3 regions of the Paenibacillus sp. FSL H3-0457 genome follow, and region 1 is predicted to be linked to each of the others. Evidence: riboswitches for the same ligand, from Rfam matches in the RefSeq annotation. Region 1 holds a riboswitch; each other region holds the start of a gene.

Region 1 (6,084 bases):
AGCGAACAAACAATGTGGAAATAGTAAACTTCGAACAGGATAAGAATATTGGGAACACTCTCAAGGAAATGACCAAAGGCGGCGCCGATGTTGTCATTGATGCGGTAGGAATGGACGGCAAGATGAGCGATCTTGAATTTCTAGCCAGCGGTATGAAACTGCAAGGCGGCACCATGAGCGCATTTATCATTGCATCTCAGGCTGTTCGCAAAGGTGGCACCATTCAAGTCACTGGGGTATACGGCGGACGTTATAACGGATTCCCGCTCGGTGATATCATGCAGCGAAACGTGAATATCCGTTCCGGACAAGCTCCGGTCATTCACTACATGCCATACATGTACGAGTTGGTTACGTCTGGCAAAGTGGACCCTGGCGACATTGTTACGCACGTCATTCCGCTCAGCGAGGCCAAACGGGGCTATGAAGTGTTCGATACAAAAACGGACGATTGCATTAAAGTCATCTTAAAGCCTTAAATATGAATAGATACATGGGAGGACAATCTGAATGGATTCCACATACGCTTTGCATGAGATGCTCGAGGTACATGAAATAGCTGCGTTCAAGACGGTTTGTATGACTAAATCCAAGACCATGCAAGCTCTGGTAACCGACCCGGAGCTCAAGCAAATTTTGCAACAAGATGCGATCTTATCACAACAGCAGCTTCAGGAGCTCGGTGGAGTGCTGTCTAAAGCGACTGTATAGGAGATAAAAAAATGAACCCAATATTAGAACACATGACTGGTCTTAATACGCTGACCGATGACGTGATCGCAATGGATTTTTTGATGAACGCCAAGAGCGGTGTCAGAAACTACGCCATGGCTGTGACCGAATGTGCCACCCCCGAAATCAAACAAATTTTGATGAAACAGCTCGATGAAGCCATAGATTCTCATGAAAAGATATCAAATTACATGGTGCAGCATGGTTTATACCACCCTTACCATATTGCAGAGCAAATTCAGCTCGATCTGAAAAACATTCAGACTGCTATGAACATTCCGTCCTGACACCCTTTTTGATTTTAGCCAGAGACTTCAGAGAACAAAATGTCCCTGTGTCAAGAATTTCAACAATGAAAAAAGGCGGATACTATCCGCCCTTTTTTTGGCATCGTCACGAAACACGCTTATTGCAAGCGTTCCTTTACGTATTCTACTTATTTCTATCCTGAGACTGTTTATGGCCGCTGCTCTCTACTTTAATTGACTACAGTGAACTTAAGGCTCCAGCTTCCATGACATTTCCCAAAAATCAAGCTCAAAGCGACTGCACATCACGAAAATATCCTCCATCCGTTGGTACGTTCCCTCGCTACAGCCTTCTAATAGCTTATCAGTTAACGTCACTAGGGATTGATTGTTGCTGTTGTATTCAGAGGAAGCATATCCTGTGATCCACTCTCCGTAAAAAGGATGCTCAGCTGCACCTGGCTTTTGGGCAAGGACTTGACCAATCTCTGCATAGCTCCATGAGCAGGCCAGAATGGATACAAGTACTTCTGCTATGCCACCCGCATGGGAAACAGAGAGCATATAGTTAGTATAGGCTGCATTTTTCAGGGCAGGTTTTACCTGGAAAACATGATCCTCTGTAATTCCTAATCGCTCCATATAAGAACGATGAATTTTCATTTCACCATTCAGGATGTTATCTACGTTTTCACTAAAAAACTGCATCAATTTGGGGTCGTGCGACTTGACAATACCTAGTGCAAATACGCGGGCATAATCGAACAGGTACAAGTAGTCTTGCAGCAAATAATAACGAAATTGTTCAACCGTTAAGGAACCATCTCCGATTCCTTTAACAAAGGGATGCTCAAGACATTCCTTCCACACAGGCTGTGCTGCCTGATATAGTCTCTCTGAAATAGTCAACATGTGTTCCTCCAATTCATAATGTACGTATTTAAAAACAAAAAAACGAAACATCCTATGGATGTTTCGCAGACAAATACACTAAAACAAGGGGGTTCGCATGAGCTACCCAAGTACAGTGTTTCATCGTTGCATCCCTACGTTGGCATTATCCAAATCAGGTAAGGTCGGTTTAACACCCTCTCAGCCGGTTAAGGCTCCCTCGCAAACGGTTGTATGTAGTTGATTACTTTCCTATTCCCATAAAAGATAAAATAACATCCATTTAGTATATCAAGGGCTGTTAAATATAGTCAAGGAAGATTGTATCGCCCCTCATCACCTTTGGTGACGTATGTAAACGATGAAAACCATCACAACAATGGTTGAGTTTCAGCCACTGTTATGATGGTTTCTATTCTTGCAACTACTGCCGATGGTTTAATGCCCGAGTTTGTTCTTTCCGACAAAAGTGAGTATTCCGTACTGGGAAGTATTTCTCCAGCTCTCATTGGTCGTATCATTCCACTTGGCTACGCTCTGCTTACCTCCGCCCTGGTTGTCGTTAATTTGGAGCTCGAAACCGAGAACATTTCCTGCTTTGGGCGTCAATGATTGTAAATGAATTCTGGCTTCTACGAGATATCCTTTATTTGTTTTCTTCACAGCACTTACAAGGCGTCCAGGTGAGGCACCCCCTGCAAAGGTTCCCACATTGTCTGCACTGATTCTGAACTGGGCATCATCATATTGAAAATACGGTGTGCGCTGGTGATTCTCGTCCAGGAAAATCTCAACCGAATCCTGATCCCATGGGTTGATACTATCTGTAATGATGTTTGGATCAGTGACGTCGATCAGCAGGTATAGATACTCACCTGACCACATTGCGCGAGCCACTGCCTCTGCACCTTCGCTCTGGTTCAACCGTTTTACTTCAAATGGTGCAGCCTTATTCCATGATGTGTCTTTCTTCCCATCAATCTGAACAATCCCTTGCACAGCTTGTGCAGATTTGGGCATAGGGGCGAGTTGAATCACGCCGTATTTGCTTGTATCCTGTTCCTGAGATTGTGTTCTATCATTCCAGTACAGTGGATTATAAGGTTGTGTCCCACTTGAACCGCCATCAGTCACACGGATATCCAATCCGGCTTCATATTCTGATCCGACTTGGATACCACCCCACGGAATGGACAATTCAACCTGATATCCGGCTTTTGTCTCGCGTACACGATATGAACGCTGCTCCACACCCTCAGCTTTGCCCGACCGCTTAATGATTACGTGTCGGTCATCTGCTTCATATGAAGTGGTCTTGCCATTATTGAGATCAACAAAGATATCTACTCTGTCATTCACATCTGCCTTTGCATCCTGTACATCCACGAGGATATACAGGTTACTATGATCCCATAAAGTGCGGAAACTGGCTGATCCCGAAGAGTCACCCTTCAGTGGAGTAGACACCGCTTTGTTCCAGAGCGGATCTTGTGTCTGTTTTTTGATATCCGGTTTACCCGAAAGTGAGACGGCTCTCTGCGTCAACACAGGCAAACTGGATTCATCCACGAGTCCCCAGTATGCCTTTTTGGCCTTCAGGGCTGAATCAAACAGCATAGCCTGGTTGTTGTAAGACTTCTCATCTTGGAGTCCCCATAAGGTAACTGAAGAAATGTGGTCTTTGTGTTTTTTGTACAAATCCAACAGTTCCTTATATCGATACGCCTGCTTTACTGCAACTTCATCGGACATCTCTTCACCAAATGGAATTCCGCTATCCACATCCAGTTCCGTGATCTGAATATCCAATCCAAGTTCGGCGAACATGCTGATCGTTTTTTCAATTTCCTTGATGGGCGGGGATTCCAGGTTATAGTGGGATTGCAAACCCACACCATCGATGAGCCCTTTCTCTTTCAGTCGTTTGACCAACTGATACATATGCTCTCTTTTCTCAGAGATTTCCGTGAAGTATTCGTTGTAATATAATTTGGCATTCGGATCGGCTGCACGAGCGAATTCATAGGTTTTCTCAATATAATCCGGACCAATTAGTTCATAAAAGGGACTTTTACGTAAACCGTTGGCATCACCATTGCTATCCGCAATCGCCTCGTTTACCACATCCCAGGCATAGATCTTACCTTTGTATCGGGTCATGACGGTTTCAACGTAATCCTGAATCCGGGCAAGTAGTAATTCTCGACTCGCAGGGTTACCCTGAGGATCCTTGAACATCCACTCTGCTGCATCAATATGCCACAACAACGCATGTGCGCGTACGCCCATACCATGCTCCTCGGCGAACTGAACATATTGATCGGCTGCCTCGAACTCATAAACACCTTCGGAAGGAGACATGTACTTCGGTTTCATCTCGTAGGTTGCGGTCAAGCTGTTAAAGTGCTTTGTGAGCAGTTGTCCATATGCGCCTTCCAACTGCCAGCGATACACCGCTGCACCAATGGGGAAATCATCTTGATACAGGTCTTTCAGAGACAGAATCCCTTCTTCAATCTCCAGTTGCTCGGCCAGAGTAAATGATACATCATCCACATAGAACGATAACGTATCTACGCTATCTTCAGAGATGTAGGGTGTTTCGATGAACAAATTCAATTCAGTGGGATCATCGCTATACTGAAATTTTCCGGTGATTTTGTGCCATGTATTCCATTCTGCTTTGGCAATTTTCACGCTACCGATTGGGTTCCAGCTTTCGGCAGTTGTTTTTTTATATGTGGTGAGCTGTAATGTTTGATCCGTGGTGGGCTCCTGAGTAAGTCTTACATATGCCGCAATTTCGTACTCTTGGTTACGCTTAAGCAGATCCTTCATGGATAACATCGGTCCATGATAGGAACGCTCACGGTTGGCGACCAGCATACTGGACTGACCTTCGTGTGCTTCCTGCTGTGTCACTGTCAGCCTTTCGTTACCTGTACGTGGAGTCCACCCCTGAAGTGTACCGTCTTCAAAGTTTGTACTCAAATGACCTCCCTCCACTTCCGTAACTGCTTTGGCTGCATGTGAGACATTCGTAAATGGAAGCATGGCGAGTACGAGCACAAGAACCAAGGCCGTTATATTCCATTGACCTAACCGTTTCATACAATTCCTCCTCTTGATTTGGTCTAAGTATTTCTGAACGGATTAACATCCAGATAAATAGATTATAGCTCTTTGGATAACGCTTACATATAACAAATTTACAATAATTACAATAAAATGTTATCACTTGGTAATCTCGTGTGGGTTTAGGAAGCTGGAGTTCGTTCGCAAGGGATATCAAAAAACCGCTACATATTTGCAAAAATAAAAGACCGTTTCCCGATAAAATACGAGAAAACGGTCATCGTTAGAAAGTATCTTTTTTCCTGTCTGCTAACAGGCATATAAACTTTGTTTTATAATCGTCCCTCGTGACCCTGATCCTCCTGCACAATTCGAGCTATGTGAATCATCAAATATAATAATTCCTCGTTTGATATGGAGATATCCAGCATATTCTGCACGTAGGTTTTAATCATCTCCGCGCATTTGTATTCAAACGGATGCTCCTTCACCATGTGTTGAAATATAAAATCTTTCGCCGAATTGCCCAGACGTCCTTCTTGTAAACGCTGGATGAAGAATTGCAAATGTGTGACAAGTCTCACATAATGGATGGAATTTTTGTTCAATTGCATATCAAAGGTGTATTGAATCAGGTTAAAAATATCTTTTAACATCTTAACGGATTGCATCGTTCGCTCCATATTCTGTTCATGCGTTTGGGCATTCACGAAATGAAAAGCGATATTCCCTGCTTCTTCTTCCGGCAGTTCGATACCCAATTCTAGATTCAGCATCTGAACGGCTTCAAGGCCCAGTTCGAATTCGACAGGATGAAACCTCTGGATCTCCCATAACATGCGATTCTGTAATGCTACACCTTTTTTCCATCGTTCAATGGCAAATGACAAGTGATCCATAAGCGTGAAGAAGATTTGATCGTCAAGAGACAGCTTTTCTTTTGCATTGGTAATCAGTTTGTTTATGACATTCACATGTTTTTCTGGCATGTTTTCGATGGTTCGTACGTAAGCCTGGGCAGACGGATTATTTTGCAAAATGAATCGTTTCTGGATGTGTTCTTCATCCAGCCGCTCGCCGACTTTGCCTTTGAATGCCAACCCTTTTCCCATGACAATCATCTCTTGTCCCTGTTCAT
Region 2 (6,084 bases), 2.6 Mb from region 1:
ACGAACACGTTCCAGATAAGACATATAATTTCCTCCTTGTTTTGAAGTAACCCGATCGGCGGAAGTCCGATATCTGGAGTCACTCAACAGAATAATTGGATATGAGTTCCCTTGTTGAGTTGGGGCGCAGAGTCTAACAACAGCCAGATGCATTAATGCGGGAAAAGCAGAAACGTAAAATCTAAATTAATTTCATAACTCACTAAAATGGATTTTTGGAACTGGATATAGACAAATTGAATCATTCTGATCGATATCTAGCGAAACAATAAAAAACGAAACGATACAAAATACAGAAAGTGAACAGAGTGAATTTCTCCAAACTTAGGCAAGCAATACTGTGATGGATGTTAGCATCCAACCAGTGTCTTGAAGTCCAGGCTGGTCGATACCCAACTGATTGGGGCACGATCGATCGGGGCACGACTGGTCAGACGATGTTTCTAAAGAACACAGGACGTCTTATTTGGCTGTCAGGTCCTCCTTTTGAAATGTAAGGAACATCAGACACGTTATTCCCAGAATCTCCTGACCAAAACGCTGCAAACAGCTATTTATTCTGATATAACATGTTTCAGGTTCTTTAGATTTCTGCAACCGCTCCAAATCCCTGAATAGGACGCCTCAGATTCGTTAGCAGTCGTAGCATGCTCTGTTTCGATCAAGTTAAGGAGCGTTTCAGCTCCCAGTAGGCTTGAAGATAAGCGCTAATTACATTACCAAATACATATCAACAAGCCACCCAAACGCATATCAAGCTGCCCAATTGCACATCAAGCCACTTAGGATTGTTATAAATTCTGATCCTCCGATGCTTGCTTCAGGCCAATTCCATTCCACAAACCTTTATGCATCCGATCCTCACGTTCTTGCTAACTTTACTTTTAATCACATTGCTTTCATTCCCTTTATGTTCAATCACTTTTCCTTTATTCGCGTTGCTCTCCTTTATTTACTCTCCTTGCAGAGTAATAAAAGCATCCTCGGCTTTCACCGATTCAGGAATCAAATCCTGTTCAACGAGCCATGCACGTACATTTTCCCACGATTCCATTTCCTGCCGACCAAATGGTTGGCCTTCTTCATTCATGAGTGGTAGCAGAATTGCCAGGCTTTTAGTTTCGATCTCCGGGTCAAGCGGTGATGTTTCATTCTCATGAGCGAGCAGAATACTCAAGGCTTCTTCTGGATGCTCAGTCACATATTTCTGTCCTTCCTGGACCGCTTTGAGAAACCGGGTAAGTTGGTCTTTTTTCGCTTCAATGCCAGCTTCACTTGCGGTCAGGACCAATTCATAATAATCAGGCACACCATAATCGACGGGGGTAATCGATTTCATGGCATGTCCTTCTTTCTCCAAAATCAATTGCTCATGGTTAATAAAACCACCCATAATCGCATCTGCCTGTCCGGAAGCCAGCGAAGGAATCAGATCGAACCCAACATCAACCAGATTCATGTTGTCGGGATTGCCACCATCGTGGCTAATCATCGTACGAACCATCGCTTCATACAGCGGAATCGAAGAATAACCGACAGTTTTTCCTTCAAGATCTTTGGGTGAGCTCACGTTGCCATTTGCTTCGGTCAACAGATGCACAAGCGGGTGGCGAACAACAGCAGCAATGGAACGTACAGGAATGTTCTCGCCACGAGCGAGCAAAATTTGGGGCTGGTAGCTTAGGGCCAGATCAATTTTTCCGGCAGCAACAAGTTTGAGTGAATCATTGGTATCCGCAGGCATCTGAATTTCGACATCCAGACCTTGGTCTGCAAAGTATCCTTTTTCCTGAGCCACATAGATGAAGGAGTGTACTGCATTCGGGTACCAGTCGAGCATGATAGACAGTTTATCTTTGGCGTCTGATGCAGGTTCGGTTGCAGACGGATCTGTTTGCTGTGTATTGGTTGCCGAATCTGTTGTTGGCGTATTTTGGCTATTGTCTGTGGTGCTGCATCCGCTAACGATCAGCAAAAGGCTAATGAGTATGATGGGAAGCAGGGAGTATATACCTTTGTTATTCATAAATGAAGTTCCTCATTTCATCGTTTTGATTTGTAGAAAATGGGCAACAGCATGTTAACGATAATGTGACAATGAACTGATTGAAGATGTTGCTGAAATTGTGCATAAGATATGTTTTGTTTTGAAGATTGTAACTACTGTATTTACATCTAATTTCTGTCTAAGTATTATCCAACCTTTCTTTTGCCTCCATGACGATGACGCCGTATGCTAAACCGTTTCTCCAGCCAGGTAATCAGTACAAACAAAACGATCCCAAGCAGGGATAACAGCAAAATGGCGGCAAACATCGCATCCGTGTTCATGTTGCTGGACATACGACGGCTGAAGTACCCTAGACCTTTGCTACCACCGAGCCATTCGCCAATCGTTGCCCCAACCACGCAGTACACCACAGACATCTTTAGCCCCGAGAAAAAAGAGGGAAGTGCCAGCGGAACCTGGAGTTTGCAAAAAATATCCCACTTGCTGGCGCCCATGGTGAGCAACAGTTCACGCTGCTCTGGATCGCCTTGGCGGAGTCCATCGTAGGTACTGACCACAATGGGGAAGAATGCGATTAAAAATACCACGGCGACTTTGCTCCACAACGTGTAACCAAACCACAGGATAAATACGGGGGACAAGGCAATCAACGGTATGGTCTGACTGATCACGATGAAGGGATACAAGGCCTTTTCAATCGATCGGTTCATATGCATGCCTGTTGCCAGCGTAATTCCAGTCACTATGGACAAGACAAAACCAACAACAACCTCCATAAAGGTAGCAGGCAGATGGATGGTCAACAGCAGACGGCGATGTTCAACCAGTGAGCTTGCGATGGCCGTAGGTGCAGGAATGATGAAGGAGGGCACCCATCCCATACGCACAATCACTTCCCAGATCGCCATTAATAAGAACATGAGCATAATAAACAAACCATATTGGGAAAACGACCTCGAGAGCCACTTTAAACACCACGTCCAAACGCTAACCTCAGCTCTATCATTTTGCATGTAATTGTTCCTCCAGTTGTTGCCTCATCTGCACGAGAGCCAGTTCGTAGATCATGTCCGAATGCCTTGGGCGTGGTAAAGGAACCGTCATCTCCCGCAACTGCTGACCTTGCCCCCCTGGAGTTAACAGAATGATACGGTCACTTAACAGCAGGGCTTCTTCAATGTCATGTGTAATGAACAGCACGGTTTGGCCAAAGCCCTCCCACAGCTCGAGCAACCAGCGATGCATTTCTCGTTTGGTTAAGGCGTCGAGTGCACCGAAGGGTTCATCCAGCAACATGAGCTGCCCGCCTGTAAGTAAGGTACGCAGCAATGCCACCCGCTGCCGCATGCCGCCGGACAATTCATCTGGATAGGCCTGTTCATAACCCGACAGGCCGAACCTTGCCAATCCAGCTAGGATGTTGGCACGTAACTTGTCCTTGTCCTGTCGGCCTCGTGCCAACTCGGAAGGAAGCATGCAGTTCTCCATGACGGTACGCCAGGATAACAGCAGATCTTTCTGCGGCATATAGGCGACTCGTCCGAGCCGTTGTCCGTGCGGTACATCAGCAATATCGATGGTGCCGACGGTTGGCTCATGCAAGCCTGCGAGTAGCTTGAAGAGCGTGCTTTTACCTGACCCGCTGGAGCCAATGAGCGAGACAAATTCTCCTTGTTGGACCTTAAGCGACACATTGGCGAGCACGGGTGAATCCTTTTTTTCAGGAAAAGCGAAGCTAACGTTCTCAATGGTTACATGGTTGTTCATCTGATCCTCACCCCCTTGATGTCAGACTGCTGGAATAACAACGGCATCCTATACTCTGCAAAAGGAACAAAAAAGACCCACCCATTTCCGGAGAAATGAGTGGGTCTGTAAGTTAAATCCGCAATTTATCTTCACATACATGAAAAAAATCCGCTTACTAAAAGGCCGCTCCACTTCCCTCCGCTGGTATGATCCAGATCAGGTTCAAAGGGTCCGAATAATCATATTCGTCTCAGCCGCAAGGCTCCCCTAGTGCAAAAGTTCAAGATATGCAGTTGTCTGTTCAGCATATATCACTCGAACATGAACTGTAAAGAGGCAGCATGATGGAATTCTTGAGATGAACTTGGAGTCAGACCCGAACAACTGAACAATTTACCTGGGCTCCCTAACCCGATATAATAGGGGTGGCGCATATTGGCCGGATCACAAAATGCAGGTGGGATTGTTCTCCCTCCTAGGCAGAATGGGGACCCGAGTTGAAAACGTTCAAAAAAGTATATATTGAGATCACGAGTATCTGCAATCTGGCATGCAGCTTCTGTCCGCAGACACAGCGTGCCAAAGGATTCATTGACCCTGAAGTCTTCAACAATATACTGGATCAAGTTAAACCACACACCAATCATATTTATCTACATGTCAAAGGCGAACCCTTGTTGCATCCCAAAATAGATTTGTTGCTCGATTCCGCACATGAGAAGGGACTCAAGGTGAACATTACAACGAATGGTACACTGCTGCCCAAGACTCAGCATAAATTGCTTGGCAAACCGGCGCTGCGGCAGATGAATTTCTCCCTGCACAGTTTCGATGGGCATGAAGGTTCAACAGACCGTGACGGATACCTGCGTCATATTTTGTCCTTTGTACACGAGGCCGTTAAGCACAATGTCATCATCTCATTTCGGTTGTGGAATCTGACACAGGATAACTTCACAAATGCTCAGATGAATCGAAATCGGGAGACCCTTGAAGTATTGGAACGTGAGTTCAATCTGGATTTCCGCATTGAGGAAAAAGTAGTTCCAGGCAGCGGGGTCAAAATTGCCCCGAATGTATACCTGAATCAGGACCATGAGTTCCAGTGGCCGAGTCTGGATGCACCTGAAGATGACGGCAAAGGCTTCTGCCATGCACTTCGCGGTCAGGCAGCTGTGCTTGTAGATGGAACGGTGGTTCCATGCTGTCTCGATGGCGAGGGTGTGATTAACCTGGGTAATGTGCACGAGAAGTCATTCTCGGAGATTATTGAGGGTGAGCGAGCGAACAATCTGGTATATGGCTTCTCCAAACGCGAAGCTGTAGAAGAGTTGTGTAGAAAGTGCGGTTATCGTCAGAGATTTGGAGCCTGATATTTTATATCAGCAAGCCAGAAGACATTCAAGATCACACATTTGGAGACAAATGTAGTGGTCTTTCTTTGTTATTGGGGATTAAGTGAGGGGTACATACGTTACAAATGAGCATACCAGAGGTTGATATCAGCATATTGCTTGAGAGACCTAGCATGCAAAAAATGCCGATATGACAGGGATTGTACGATGTCATGATATATCTGATCTAATGATTATTCTAGTTACCTTCCTTATTTGGTAGGATTAGGTTGTTGGTCGGACAGAGGTGCACCTCTGGCGAACTTCCAGTACAAGCCCAGGCTGTACATTACCAAAAAACGAGAGAATAAGGGAGGAATAAAGTTATGAAAAAAATGTTGACGTTGTTACTGTCCGCTGGTTTGGTTGCTTCTATATTTGGTGCAGTTCCGGCTGCGGCTGCGCCTACGGTTGTAAATTCAACTATTATTGTTCCAAAGGGCACGACCTATGATGGTCAAGGCAAAACATTTGTAGCTAATCCTTCCACACTTGGCGACGGATCTCAAGCAGAAAATCAGAAGCCAGTCTTCCGTCTGGAGGCAGGGGCCACGCTCAAAAACGTAAACATTGGATCACCAGCTGCTGATGGTGTTCACTGTTATGGCAACTGTAATATATCGAATGTGGTCTGGCAGGACGTGGGCGAGGATGCACTGACATTGAAGTCTGCCGGAACGGTTAACATTACCGGTGGGGCAGCGTATAAGGCTTATGATAAAGTGTTCCAGATGAATGCAGCTGGAACAATTAACATCAAAAATTTCCGTGCAGATGATATTGGCAAACTGGTTCGCCAAAATGGTGGAACTTCCTTTGCAGTTAACATGACGCTGGATAACTCCAACATTTCCAATGTAAAAGATTCGATTATGCGTACAGACAGCAGCACATCACAAGGGAAAATTACGAATACCCGTTATTCCAAAG
Region 3 (6,084 bases), 370 kb from region 1:
TGCGCAGGAAGATTGGTACAACTCCATTAACGATACAGGGATTATGGCCTTTATCCAAGGTATAGGTGTGGGTGACCAAAAGATCAACAATTATGCGATCGGTGGAGGCAGACTTGTGAAGAAAACGGCCATCGTAGGTGGGGTAGATCCTTTAACGGGTATCAAGTACTACTATCCCTCCACATGTGGTAATGGTTACCGTGCTGAAGAGGTGTTTACAGACGCAAGACAAGCAGCTGCACAAGGCTATTTCGAATATAAATGCTCTAATCGTTAGGGTAGCCTGTATGATAAAATCATGTAAGAGGTTCCTGAACTGTTTACATTACTTTCAGAAAAGACGGGACCTGTGCTAGAATAGGGTTTCGGAACAATAACAAAAGTAATGTCTAATAGATAGGAGCAACCTCATCTTATGAGTTTATTGTCAGTAGAGAACGTAAGTCACAATTTTGGAGATCGCACGTTATTTAAAAATGTATCGTTTCGTTTACTTGCCGGAGAGCGCGTAGGACTTGTTGGTGCCAATGGTGTGGGTAAATCCACATTAATGAACATCCTTACCGGTAAATTGCTTAAAGATAGTGGAAAAGTGGAATGGACACCTAAGGTCCGTTATGGATATCTGGATCAGCACACGAAGCTTACCCCAGGCAAAACCATTCGTGACGTTCTTAAAGATGCATTCCTTCCGTTGCTTGAATTAGAAAAAGAAATGATGAATATAACGGACCAGATGGCAGATGCAGATCCAGATAAGCTGGAGCAGTTGCTGGAAGAGATGGGCGATATTCAGGAACAACTGGAACAGGGCGACTTTTATCTGATTGACGTAAAAGTGGAAGAGATGGCCAATGGACTTGGTTTGTCCGCAATTGGTCTTGATCGGGATGTCGCAGCTCTAAGTGGTGGGCAACGTACCAAGGTGCTTCTTGCCAAGCTTCTGCTTGAGAAACCTACAGCCCTTTTGCTGGATGAGCCGACCAACTATCTGGATGTAGAGCACATTGAATGGTTGTCACGTTACCTGAAGGACTACCCTCATGCGTTCCTCTTAATCTCCCATGACACGGAATTCATGAATGAAGTAGTAAATGTCATTTATCATTTGGAATTTGCCAAATTAACGAGATATGCAGCGAACTATAACAAGTTCCTTGAGATGGCTGATATGAATAAAGCCCAGCATATTGATGCGTACGAGAAGCAGCAAGAGTACATCAAGAAGCAGGAAGATTTCATTCAGCGTAACAAGGCACGTGCTTCAACTTCAGGTCGAGCGAAGAGCCGGGAGAAACAGCTGGACAGAATTGAACGTATTGATCGTCCAGATGAAGCGGCCAAACCAACGTTCAAATTCAAGGATGCCCGTGCGAGTAGCAAAACGGTCTTTGAGGGCATTGATTTTGAAATTGGATATACGTATCCTTTGCTGCCTAAGATGACAATGACAATTGAACGTGGTGAGAAAATTGCCATCGTAGGTTGTAATGGTGTGGGTAAATCGACGCTGCTGAAAACCATCTTGGGCAAAATATCTCCACTCAGTGGAAAGACCTTTTTGGGAGATTATCTCGAAACGGCCTATTTTGAGCAGGAAGTTCGTGCTGGAAATATCACGCCGATTGAGGATGTCTGGAATGAGTTTTCACATTTGACCCAGAATGAGGTCCGGGGTCATCTCGCTCGCTGCGGGTTGAAAAATGAGCACATTACCCGTCCGCTTAACATGCTGAGTGGTGGAGAGCAAGCCAAGGTTCGTCTATGCAAACTCTTGATGCGTGAAAGCAACTGGATTCTATTCGATGAGCCGACGAACCATTTGGATGTCACAGCTAAAGCTGAGTTACAGCGTGCCTTGCAAGAATTCAAGGGAACGGTGTTGCTGGTATCTCATGAACCTGATTTCTACGAGGGTTGGGTTACCAAAACATGGAATGTTGAAGAATGGTCTGAGAAAAATTAGACAATTCAAGCAACGCTAATAGAAATGAACGGTGACAAAAAAATCCTTCTATGGTAACATAGGCTACAACTTCATATGAACACTAGGGGGGCCGCACGATGTGGCTGAGATGGAAGAATGCGATTCCGGACCCTTTGCACCTGATCTGGATCATACCAGCGTAGGGAAGTGGCGAGCGCGTTTCAGTGAATGACGTGAGCAAACGGCAATTCGAAAGAATTCAACCGTCTTGCTTAGTAAATTGAAACATGCAGTTGCGTGTATAACGTTATGGCTATAAGGTCTATAGCTTTATTGCACGAAATGAACTGTATGTATCAGTCAGTCATCTGGTCCTATAATTAATACGCAGCCACTCCCCTACGGGAGTGGCTTTTTTGTGTTTTCATAGCATTCACGCATGGAAGGAGATGAACAGTACGGTAATTTCTCATGAACGTGTACACGGATCATTTGAACTGCATGTTGTATCTACGGGTGTAGGGACTCAAGCATCTTTTGTAAAAGCTGCAAAGGACGTTTGGCCATGGGTGGACTACATCCATATACGAGAGAAACAACTCTCGTGGCAACAAAAGATCGGTTGGGCTGAAAGTCTGCGTGGTGTTGGCGTTCCGTCTTGTCGCATCGTTATCAATGGTTCAGAACTGCCACCACAGAATGACATCTATGGCGGTGTGCATTGGGGGCAAGAGGCTATACGTAACTACAACCCTGCTGTTATAAGTAATGTCCAGCGAATTCGTCTGGGTGTATCTGTTCATTCAATCGATGAGGCAAAAATCGCTGAAGAACGGGGAGCCGATTACCTTTTCTTCGGGCATGTCTACTCAACCAACAGTAAGCCTGATCTTGAACCAAGAGGATTATATGCTCTGGCTGAAGTGTGCTCTGGTGTCTCCATTCCTGTCATGGCGATTGGGGGCATCGAACCGGGAAACATTCACGCTATTCGCTCTGCAGGCGCACAGGGAGTCGCTGTGATTTCGAATGTATGGGCGAGCGATTCCCCGGATCGGGCCGCTGAATCATTAAGGCAGGCTATCGTTGCTACAGAAAGTTTGAGCCGCTGAATCAAGGAGATGAGAGGATGAAAAAGATCATTACTGATAAATTGGATAAGATTCATGCAGAAACGATTATTGTAGGCGGAGGCGTTGTTGGTTGTGCCATTGCGTATGAGCTTGCTTCCCGTGGACAGGATGTACTGCTGGTAGATCGTTCGGCGATTGCAGGAGGCACTTCTTGCGCAGCTGCTGGAATGCTGGCGGCAGACAGTGAGGATTTTGCTCATCCTTTGATGGCTAAGCTTGCCAGGCAGAGCAGGCAGTTACTTCATGAGCAAAAGGTACTAATGGCTACCCTCAGTGATGTAGAGGTTGGTCTGCAACGCCATGGATTCCTAACTCCTTTTCGTTCATACAGTGAATTAAGCAGCTATAAGAATAATCGGAAGTCTGCGTTGTCTGCTGATGAGGTGTGGTGGGATCGTTCCGTTGTGCAACAGGAGGCACCATGGCTTAACAGAGATACGTATGGAGCCTACTACAGACCTTACGAGAGTGAGATTCTTCCAGTCCATCTAACAAAGGCATATGCTGAATCCGCTCAAGTATTGGGAGCACAGGTTATGGAGGACATACAGGATATACGTGTGCAAGCAAACGAACACGGCGTGCAGGGGATCAACACATCGATCGGCGAGATGAGATGCAAACATGTCATTATAGCGGCTGGATTACAGAGTGAAGAGTTGATGAGACATGTGAATCTGAGCTTGCCTGTGTGGTCGGTAAAAGGTGAAATAGCCGCCGTTCAGTTCGCAGATGAACATGCAGGGTACAGACCTGACAGAACGGTGTATGCAGAGGATATCTATATTGTTCCCAAAGCCAATGGCGAAGTTTGGCTCGGGGCAACCAGTCTGCCAGGCAGAACGGATCTGAACGTTTCTGTACAGGGTGTTCAGAAGCTGATCACAGCGGCTACCCACTGGGTGCCTGGGATGAAAGAAGCGCAATTTATACGAGCGTGGGCAGGCGTGAGACCGGCAACTCCCGATGGACTGCCTTATATAGGTGCATGCAAGAGTATACCCGGGCTGTTCGCCGCCTTTGGGCATTACCGCAACGGTATCTTACTTAGTGCGATAACAGGCAGGCTTATCGCTGAGTTGCTCGCTGGCAAAAGCTCAGAAGAACTCGGAATTGAGGCGCTGACCCCTGAGCGATTGAATAGAAAGGGAGTGGTGCAGTGAATATCATCGTTAATGGTCAACGGATGGAGATTGAAGACAGATTGAATCGTGTGGATAAATTGCTCCAATCTTTTGACCTGCATGTCAAGACTGTAGTTGTAGAGCTGAACAAGCATATTTTAACCCGTGAGTATCATGAAACGACAGCATTAAGAGAAGGCGATCGAATTGAGATTGTACATTTTGTAGGAGGCGGTTGATGATGTTGAACATTGGTAAATATACGTTTGAGTCCAGATTGTTGCTTGGAACAGGTAAGTTTTCGGATCTGGAAGTGCAAAGTCAGGCTGTGGAAGCATCTGAAACGGAAGTTTTAACCTTTGCTGTTCGTCGTCTGAATCTGGAAGAGCGTAACCAGAAGCATTTCCTGGATACGTTGGATCTGGATAAATACACACTTCTTCCGAATACGGCAGGGGCTTCCACTGCGGAAGAGGCGGTGCGGATTGCCGAGCTTGCGCGGGCTTCAGGACTTTGTGATATGATAAAAGTCGAAGTCATCGGAGATGGAATGACGTTACTCCCAGATCCGATTGAAACGTACAAGGCTTGCGAAATTTTGCTGGAAAAGGGCTTCACGGTATTGCCTTATATTTCGGATGATGTCATTCTGGCCAAAAGGCTACAATTGCTTGGCGTACATGCTGTAATGCCTGGCGCTTCTCCCATCGGAGCTGGTAGAGGTATCATCAATCCCTATAACCTTGAGATCATCATTGAGCAGGCCGTTGTAGCTGTAATTGTGGATGCAGGATTGCGCTCCCCAAAAGATGCTGCTTATGCGATGGAACTTGGTGCCGATGGCGTATTGTTAAATACAGCCGTATCCGGATCAGGGGATCCAGTGAGCATGGCTAAAGCTATGCGATTGGGGGTAGAAGCGGGTAGATTGGCATATGAGGCAGGCATGATTCCCGTAAAGCGTTATGCAGCAGCCAGTAGTCCGGTGGAAGGAATGGTTCATACATGACAGATCAAATAACATCTTCCGAGCAGGCCGATCGTTATTCCAGACAGGAACGGTACGCGCCACTTGGCAAGGAAGGCCAGGCCAGATTAAAGGGCAGCAGAGTTTTAATTGTAGGCGCTGGTGCACTCGGAACAGGAATTGCAGAAACGTTAGTTCGTTCAGGAGTCGGACACTTAACGATTGTGGATCGTGATTATGTGGAGTGGAGTAACCTGCAGCGGCAGCAATTATATGTAGAACAGGACGCGCTTGAGCGGATACCGAAGGCAATGGCGGCGGAAAAACGTTTATCTGCCATTAATTCCACGGTTCATGTGGAAGGGAAAGTGTTGGACGTCAGAGTAGATGAGTTGGAAGAACTCGTTCAGCATACAGACTTGATCATGGATGCAACGGATAACTTTGATACCCGACTACTCATTAACGATATGGCACAGAAACACCGTATTCCCTGGATTTATGGTGGATGCGTAGGTAGTTATGGTATTACCTATACGTTTATGCCCGGAGATACGCCATGTTTAAATTGTTTGCTGGGTGAAGTCCCTCTGGGTGGAGATACCTGTGATACGTCTGGCATCATACCTCAAGCGGTACAGATGGTAACGGCGAATCAGACCGCAGAAGCGATGAAGTTACTTAGTGGCAATGCAAATGCATTGAGACGTAAGTTATTGTCATTTGACGTGTGGAGGAACGAATACATATCCATCAATGTGGATGGTGCGAAAAAGAAAGACTGTCCTTCCTGCGGTACTTCGGCAACGTATCCATATCTTTCTGCGTCCAATCTGGAGAAAACCGATGTGTTGTGTGGCAGGGACACCGTTCAGATCCGACCTGCACGGCGCATGAATCTGGATCTTCAACATACAGCGGAACGTCTGGATA

The links. A riboswitch is a leader RNA that binds a small molecule or an ion and turns the genes downstream of it on or off. The one in region 1 is predicted to bind thiamine pyrophosphate.
Region 2: another riboswitch for thiamine pyrophosphate. It lies ahead of MHH25_RS04655 (ABC transporter ATP-binding protein); the one in region 1 lies ahead of tenA (thiaminase II).
Region 3: another riboswitch for thiamine pyrophosphate. It lies ahead of MHH25_RS17720 (thiamine phosphate synthase); the one in region 1 lies ahead of tenA (thiaminase II).

Annotation. Positions count from the first base shown of each region.
Region 1 is NZ_CP150283.1:3,640,077-3,646,160, reverse strand. It holds gene MHH25_RS16110 (zinc-dependent alcohol dehydrogenase) at 1-479, shown strand, start outside; gene MHH25_RS16105 (hypothetical protein) at 511-711, shown strand; gene MHH25_RS16100 (spore coat protein) at 723-1,019, shown strand; gene tenA (thiaminase II) at 1,230-1,892, opposite strand; TPP riboswitch at 2,006-2,103, opposite strand; gene MHH25_RS16090 (endo-1,4-beta-xylanase) at 2,310-4,982, opposite strand; gene MHH25_RS16085 (PRD domain-containing protein) at 5,279-6,084, opposite strand, start outside.
Region 2 is NZ_CP150283.1:1,014,801-1,020,884, forward strand. It holds gene thiM (hydroxyethylthiazole kinase) at 1-24, opposite strand, end outside; gene MHH25_RS04645 (ABC transporter substrate-binding protein) at 953-2,026, opposite strand; gene MHH25_RS04650 (ABC transporter permease) at 2,194-3,024, opposite strand; gene MHH25_RS04655 (ABC transporter ATP-binding protein) at 3,014-3,778, opposite strand; TPP riboswitch at 3,937-4,039, opposite strand; gene MHH25_RS04660 (radical SAM/SPASM domain-containing protein) at 4,258-5,133, shown strand; gene MHH25_RS04665 (pectate lyase) at 5,481-6,084, shown strand, end outside.
Region 3 is NZ_CP150283.1:4,005,250-4,011,333, reverse strand. It holds gene MHH25_RS17730 (hypothetical protein) at 1-277, shown strand, start outside; gene MHH25_RS17725 (ABC-F family ATP-binding cassette domain-containing protein) at 416-1,966, shown strand; TPP riboswitch at 2,041-2,150, shown strand; gene MHH25_RS17720 (thiamine phosphate synthase) at 2,377-3,039, shown strand; gene thiO (glycine oxidase ThiO) at 3,057-4,223, shown strand; gene thiS (sulfur carrier protein ThiS) at 4,220-4,423, shown strand; gene MHH25_RS17705 (thiazole synthase) at 4,426-5,193, shown strand; gene MHH25_RS17700 (ThiF family adenylyltransferase) at 5,190-6,084, shown strand, end outside.